Regions from separate parts of the Nocardiopsis sp. iso_25 genome, predicted to be linked through region 2. Evidence: riboswitches for the same ligand, from Rfam matches in the RefSeq annotation. Region 2 holds a riboswitch; each other region holds the start of a gene.

Region 1 (2,254 bases), 900 kb from region 2:
CGGTCACGGTGACGACCTCGTCCAGGCGGGCGCGCAGGTGGGCGAAGGTCAGCTCGGACAGGCACACGCGCACCCCGTCGGCCATGGTGCGGTGGGTGCGCTCGGGCGGCCAGGCGACCAGACTCCCGGTGCGCAGGCTCTCGGCGGCGTCGGCGGCCAGTTCGGGCTCCACCCCCACGACGCGGACGCGGCGCGGGCCCGCGGCGGCCAGCGCGGCGGTGGCCACCCCCGAGGCGAGCCCGCCTCCGCCCACGGGCACGACGACGGTCGCGACCCCGGGCGACTGCTCCAGGATCTCCAGGCCGACCGTGCCCTGGCCCGCGATGACGCGCGGGTCGTCGAAGGGCGGGACGAGGGTGAGCCCCTCCTCGTCCCGGAGCCGCCGCGCGGTGGCCTCCCGCTCCCGGGGGGCCACCACGACGATGCGGGCGCCCAGGGCGCGCATGCGGTCGACCTTCACCCCGGGCGCGCCCTCGGGGACGACGACGGTGCAGGGCGCCCCCTGCCGGGCGGCGGCGTAAGCGAGCGCCTGGCCGTGGTTGCCCGAGGAGTGGGTCACCACACCGCTGCGGCGCCGGGCGGGGTCGAGCAGGGCGACGGCGTTGGTGGCACCGCGCAGCTTGAAGGCACCGGTGGGCTGGAGGCTCTCGGGTTTGAGCAGGAACGGCGGCCCTCCGGCGGGGCCCGCCGTCAGCGGGGTGCGCACCACCTCCCCGCGCAGGCGCTCCTGAGCGGCGCGGACGTCCTCCACCGTGATCAGTTCCATGCGTTCCCTGTTCCCGGTCCCGGACCGGCCACGCGTGCGGACCGGCGGCCCGCGGGGCCGCGGCCGTCGGCCGGGAGGGGAGCGGGTCTCGCGGAAGGAACGCGCGTGCACTACCGTGGCCGGTTGACTGTCAGCACAAGTCCATATCGTCGACGTCGCAGTGCACGGGAAGCCGGTGGAAGTCCGGCGCGGTCCTCGCCACTGTGACCGGAGGGCGCCTCCCGCACGCCACTGGGCCGGACACGGCCCGGGAAGGGTGGGGGCGCGGGGCAGAAGCCCGACTCCGGGAGCCAGGAGACCGGCTGCGACCGTCCGCGTCATCAGACCACGAAGGATGGTTTGTTCGTGAAGCCCACCGGGGCACGCGCGGTCCGGTACCGCCTGCCCGTCTGCGCCGCCCTCGCCCTGCTCCTGGCCGCGACCGCCTGCGGCGGCGCCGCCCCCTCCCCCGAGGCCGCCGGGGAGACGATCCGCAACTGCGGCGTCGACGTGGCCGCGGACAGCCCGCCGGAACGGGTGTTCGCCGCCTACCAGCCCGCTATCGAGACCGCCCACGCGCTGGGCCTCAGCGACCGCCTGGTGGGGACGGCGTTCCTGGACGCCGCCGTCCTGGAGGAGTACGCCGACGCCCAGGCCGGACAGGAGTACTACCCCAACCTGCCCAGCCGCGAGGAGCTGCTCAACCACAGGCCCGACTTCGTGCTCGCCGGGTTCAACGACGTGTTCACCGACGAGAACCTCGGCACGCGGGCCTCCCTGCGCGAACTGGGCGTCGGCAGCTGGATCCCGGCGCCGCTGTGCCCGAGCGGGGACGGCCGCACCGACGCGACCATCGACCCGGCCTCGGTGACGATGGACAGCGTCTACGCCGACCTGCGGGATCTGGGCGCGCTGTTCGACGCGCGCGAGCGCGCCGAGGAGGTCGTCGCGGACATGGAGGGCACGATAGGCGGGGTCGCCCGGGCCCTGGAGGGCCGCGTGCCTGAGGAGGACCGGCCCACGGTGATGGTCGGCCGCCCCAGCGACCAGGGGTTCCGGGTGGCGGGCGGGCAGGACTTCTCCACCGAGATCATCCGGCTGGCCGGCGGCGTCAACGCCTTCGCCGACCTGGACGGCGGGCGCAACCACGACGTGGCGGTCGAGGACGTGATCGCGCGCGACCCCGACTTCATCCTGGTCGACGTGTGCTGCGACGCCCGGATGACCGCCGCCGACGCCGCCCCGGACGTGGAACGGATCACGGCCGACCCCGTGCTGGCCAACCTGACCGCGGTCACCGAGGGGCAGGTGGAGGAGTTCACCTTCGCCGACCGCTCCGCGGGTGTGCGCAGCGCGGCCGCAGTGGAGACGGTCGCCCGGATCCTGCACCCCGGCCTGTTCGGGTAGGCGGGCCGATGGCCCCCCATACGGCCGGGAGGCCCGTGACGACCGTGCCCTCGGGGGTCCGGCGTCGGCTGCGGGCCGCCGCCGACGGTTCCGGGGTGCTCG
Region 2 (2,254 bases):
GTGTCTCGGCGTCCCCGGCGCCCCCGGAGCGATCCGGGGGACCGGCGTCGTCGGAGGGGTCCTGTGGGTCCTGTGCGTCCGACGGGGCTTCGGAGCCGTCGCCGTCGTCGCTTCCCCGCGGGCCCGGCGGCTCCGGGGGGTCGGGCGGCGGTTCCTCGTCGCCCAGGATCCGGTCCAGGAGCTCCTCGTCCAGTCCCGGCGCGTCGAAGGGGTTGCGTCGGCGCCGGTGCGGCAGGGCGAGCGTGGCGGCGCGGCGGATGTCGGCCCGGGTGACCCGGGTACGGCCCGCCCAGGCCGCGTGCGCCATCGCCGTGCGCGCGGTCACGATGTCGGCGCGCAGGCCGTCCACGTCGTAGGCCGCGCACACCTCGGCGATCTTCAGCAGCGCCGCCTCGGACAGGCGCACCCGGCCCAGCGCCTCCCGGGCCGCCGCGATGCGTTCGGCCAGGGCCTTCTCCGCCTCGTGGTAGCGACCGGCGAAGGCGGCGGGGTCGGCGTCGTGGGACATGCGCCTGCGCACCACCTCGGCGCGGGTCGCGGGCTCGGACGGCGCGGCGACCTCGACGGTGAGCCCGAACCGGTCCAGGAGTTGCGGGCGCAGCTCGCCCTCCTCGGGGTTCATGGTGCCGATGAGCAGGAACCGGGCCGCGTGCTCCACGGAGAACCCGTCGCGCTCCACGGTGACCCGGCCGGTGGCGGCGGCGTCCAGGAGCAGGTCCACCAGGTGGTCGTGCAGGAGGTTGACCTCGTCGACGTAGAGGATGCCGCGGTGGGCCCGGGCCAGCAGACCGGGTTCGTAGGCGACCCTGCCGTGGGTGAGGGCCTGCTCCAGGTGCAGGGAGCCCAGGACGCGGTCCTCGGTGGCGCCGACGGGCAGTTCGACCAGGCGCACCGGGCGGCTCTCCACGGCCGTGCCGGACCCGAAGGGCCCGTCGGGGGAGTGCTGCGCCGGGTCGGCGGGGTCCACGGAGAACCGGTCGCCCTGGTAGACGTCGACGGGCGGCAGGAGGGAGGCCAGGGCGCGGACCGCGGTGGACTTGGCGGTGCCCTTCTCGCCGCGCACCAGGACGCCGCCGATCTCAGGCGAGACGCTGGTGAGGACGAGGGACAGGCCCAGGTCGTCGAGTTCCTCGGCGTCGCAGCCGACGATCGCGGAAAAGGGGTAGTGCGGTGACCGCAATGGCATGTAGAGGCTCCCGCTCATGTCGCCATCGGTAAGGGACGGGCGCGAGGCCGGTCTTCGGACTTGCCGGGTCCTTCCTGGACGGAAGGCTCGGTTCACCGCAGCGGGCCTGTGCCGGAGTCTCACCGGGCTTCCCAGATTCTCCCCGTCGGCCGTCCCCACCGTTTCCGATGGCTGGGCCGTTGGGGCACCTCACGCCTGCCGCCACGATAGCGTCCGAGGAATGAAGGATGACGCGCCCCCTCCCCCCGAACCCAGGATCACCGTCGTCGGCATCGGTGCGGACGGCTGGTCCGGTCTGCCCGAGCGGCTGCGCGCACTCGTCCTGGCCGCCGACACCGTGCTGGGCGGGCGCAGGCATCTGTCGATGCTCCCCGACCGGCCCCGGCAGCGCCGCCGGGCCTGGCCCTCACCCCTGCGCGAGGGCCTGCCGCCACTGCTGGCCTCACTCGACGCCGTCTCAGCCGGCAGTGCGTCCACCGGCGGCGCGTCCGCCGGCCCCGCTTCCGCCGACACCGCTTCCACCCGCAGCGCCTCCCCTGACACCCCCTCCACAGTGGCGCTGGCCTCCGGCGACCCCCTGGTGTCCGGTATCGCCACCACCCTGATCGACCTGCTGGGCGCGGACGCCGTGCGGGTGGAGCCCGCCGTCTCCTCGGTCGCCCTGGCCCGCGCCCGCATGGGCTGGCCCGCCGAACGCTGCGCCGTGGTGGGCCTGGTCGGCCGCGACCCCCGCCTGCTGCTGCGCCAGCTCGCCCCCGGCCACCGCGTCCTGGTGCTCTCCTCCGACGGCGCCACCCCCGCCGCGGTCGCCGCCCTGCTGGTCGGCGCGGGCTACGGCGCCAGCCGGATGACCGTACTGGGCGACCTGGGCGCGGACTCCGAATCGCGCCTGGAGACCACCGCCGACCACTGGCTCGCCTCATCTCCCGGCACGGTGCCCCCGCTGCACGTGCTGGCCCTGGAACTCCTCGGCCCGCCCGGATACGGCCTGGTCGCGGGGCTGCCCGACGACGCCTTCGAACACGACGGGCAGCTCACCAAGCGCGACCTGCGCGCCTCGGCGCTGGC
Region 3 (2,254 bases), 960 kb from region 2:
CCTCGAAGGAGACCGCGCCGGGGTTGGCCGCCTCGAAGGCGCGCACCTCGTCGGTCAGCTCGCGCTCCAGGAAGTCGGCCAGCGGCTCGGCGTTGGGGATCACCGGGTAGGTCACCGAGACGGAGATCTCCCCGTCGTAGGGCAGCTCGGCCTCCTCCACGCCCGCCACGGCGGCCGCGTCCACCTCGGTGAGCCCGTCGGGCTCGCCGGAGGCCGGGGGAGGCGGCTCGCTCTCGGAGAGCGGCGCTCCCTGCGTCCGCGGCCCTGGCTCGGGCTCTCCGGAGGAGCGGGTGGCGAACAACACCATGCCCGCCAGGACCGCCAGGGCTACCACGACCGTGATCAGGGGGTGGTCCGGTGCCATGGCGAGGCGGGACTGCTTATTCACGAGGGAATCTCCACGTTCATCGCTCAGACGAACGTCCGCGGGGAGCAGAGAGGGCTCACCCGCGCAACGCTTGACTTCGTGTGTGACGCCGGCCGAAGGACGGGGGTTCTCACCGTCCGGACCGTGCGCATGGGGCCGCACGCCGGGTGCATGGGCGAAGGGGGCCCTCCCTATACTTGCAGCCGTGGAAGGTACATGATCCACCCCCGCGTCCCGGGCCCGGCCCGGAACGAACGGGGCGGAACCATGTCGCAAGAGGGAACCCGGTGCGAGTCCGGGACTGCCCCGCAGCGGTATGGGGGAACGAACGCCGCCATGAGCACTGGTAGTGCCGGTCGCCGAGACCGGAAACCGGGAAGCGGCGGCCAGTAGGAGGAGCGGTGTCCGCACCGCCCGCGCCCCCGAGTCCGAAGACCTGCCTCCACCCGGCGACGCACCCGCGGCGCCGGCGGTCCCGCGCCCCGAGGGAGGGCCGGAGGCGGTGGCAGGTCCGGTGCGCGCCCGCGGCGCGTCCGTCGGCGTGCCCGCCCCTCTTCTCCTCCCCGCGGCCGGTACCCGGCTTTCGACGAGGGAGAGAAGCTCATGACCACGACCCCCGCGCCTTCCGCGGCCCCGGGCGGACCACGTCCCTCCGTGCGCTCGACCGTGCACGGCTACCCGCGCATCGGCCCCGACCGCGAGCTCAAGCGCGCCTGCGAGTCCCACTGGAGGGGCCGCACCACCGCCCGGGAACTGGACGGGGTCGCCGCCGACCTGCGCCTGGGCGTCTACGCCCAGCTGCGCGAGGCCGGTGTCGACGACATCCCCTCCAACACGTTCTCCTACTACGACCACGTGCTGGACACCGCGGTCCTGTTCGACCTGGTCCCCTCCCGCTTCGCCCCGCCCGCCGCGGCGCCGGACCGCGAGGAGGAGCTGCGCCGCTACTTCGCGCTCGCCCGCGGCGAGCAGGGCGCCCCTCCGCTGGAGATGACCAAGTGGTTCGACACGAACTACCACTACCTGGTCCCCGAGCTCTCGCCCGGCACGCGTCCGCGCCTGGTGGGCGACAAGCCCGTCGCCGAGTTCCGTGAGGCCGCCGAGGCGGGCTTCCACACCCGCCCGGTCCTGGTCGGCCCGCTCACCTTCCTGCTGCTGGCCAAGCCCGCCGACGGCGCCCCCGAGGGCTGGGAACCGGTCCAGCTGCTCGACCAGCTCCTGGACGCCTACGCCCAGCTCCTCGGCGACCTGCGGGCCGCGGGCGCCACCGAGGTCCAGCTGGACGAGCCGATCCTGGCCACCGACGAGGGCCGCGCCGCCGTCGGCCACCTGGAGCGCGCCTACCAGCGCCTGGGCGCGGTCACCGACCGGCCCTCCCTGCTGGTGTCCACCTACTTCGGCTCCATCGGCTCCGCGGCCCTGCGCGTCCTCAAGGAGTCCGCGGTCGAGGCGGTCGGCCTGGACCTGGTCACCGACGACGAGGGCGTGGACGACCTGGTGCGGATCTCCGGCCTGGGCGCCACCCGCCTGGTCGCGGGCGTGGTGGAGGGACGCAACGTCTGGCGCACCGACATCCCGGCCGCCGTCGCCGCGCTCGGCACCCTGCTGGCCCTCACCGACGAGCTGACCGTGAGCACCTCCTGCTCCCTGCTGCACGTGCCCCTGGACCTGGACGCCGAGACCTCCCTGGCCCCCGAGCTGCGCGGGGCCCTGGCCTTCGCCCGGCAGAAGGCCCGGGAGACGGCTCTGCTCGGCCGCGTGCTGTCCGAGGGGGCCGAGGCCGAGTACACCGGTCGGGGCGGCGTCCGTCCCCCCGCCTTCACCGACGCGCGCGTGCGCGCCCGCCTCGACGCCCTGGGCCCGGACGCCTACGAGCGCCCGCGGGAG

Evidence for each region. Region 2 has a riboswitch for cobalamin ahead of AC0VX6_RS11890 (VWA domain-containing protein). Riboswitches for the same ligand answer to the same signal wherever they lie in the genome.
Region 1: it holds a riboswitch for cobalamin, as region 2 does, so the genes downstream of both, AC0VX6_RS15935 (ABC transporter substrate-binding protein) here and AC0VX6_RS11890 (VWA domain-containing protein) in region 2, are expected to answer to the same signal.
Region 3: it holds a riboswitch for cobalamin, as region 2 does, so the genes downstream of both, metE (5-methyltetrahydropteroyltriglutamate--homocysteine S-methyltransferase) here and AC0VX6_RS11890 (VWA domain-containing protein) in region 2, are expected to answer to the same signal.

The regions. Positions count from the first base shown of each region.
Region 1 is NZ_CM149667.1:3,664,998-3,667,251, forward strand. Features, by position in the region: gene AC0VX6_RS15930 (threonine ammonia-lyase) at 1-766, opposite strand, end outside; cobalamin riboswitch at 908-1,087, shown strand; gene AC0VX6_RS15935 (ABC transporter substrate-binding protein) at 1,112-2,152, shown strand; gene AC0VX6_RS15940 (FecCD family ABC transporter permease) at 2,161-2,254, shown strand, end outside.
Region 2 is NZ_CM149667.1:2,760,600-2,762,853, forward strand. Features, by position in the region: gene AC0VX6_RS11890 (VWA domain-containing protein) at 1-1,180, opposite strand, end outside; cobalamin riboswitch at 1,215-1,356, opposite strand; gene cbiT (precorrin-6Y C5,15-methyltransferase (decarboxylating) subunit CbiT) at 1,407-2,254, shown strand, end outside.
Region 3 is NZ_CM149667.1:1,800,984-1,803,237, forward strand. Features, by position in the region: gene AC0VX6_RS07850 (polysaccharide deacetylase family protein) at 1-364, opposite strand, end outside; cobalamin riboswitch at 645-805, shown strand; gene metE (5-methyltetrahydropteroyltriglutamate--homocysteine S-methyltransferase) at 971-2,254, shown strand, end outside.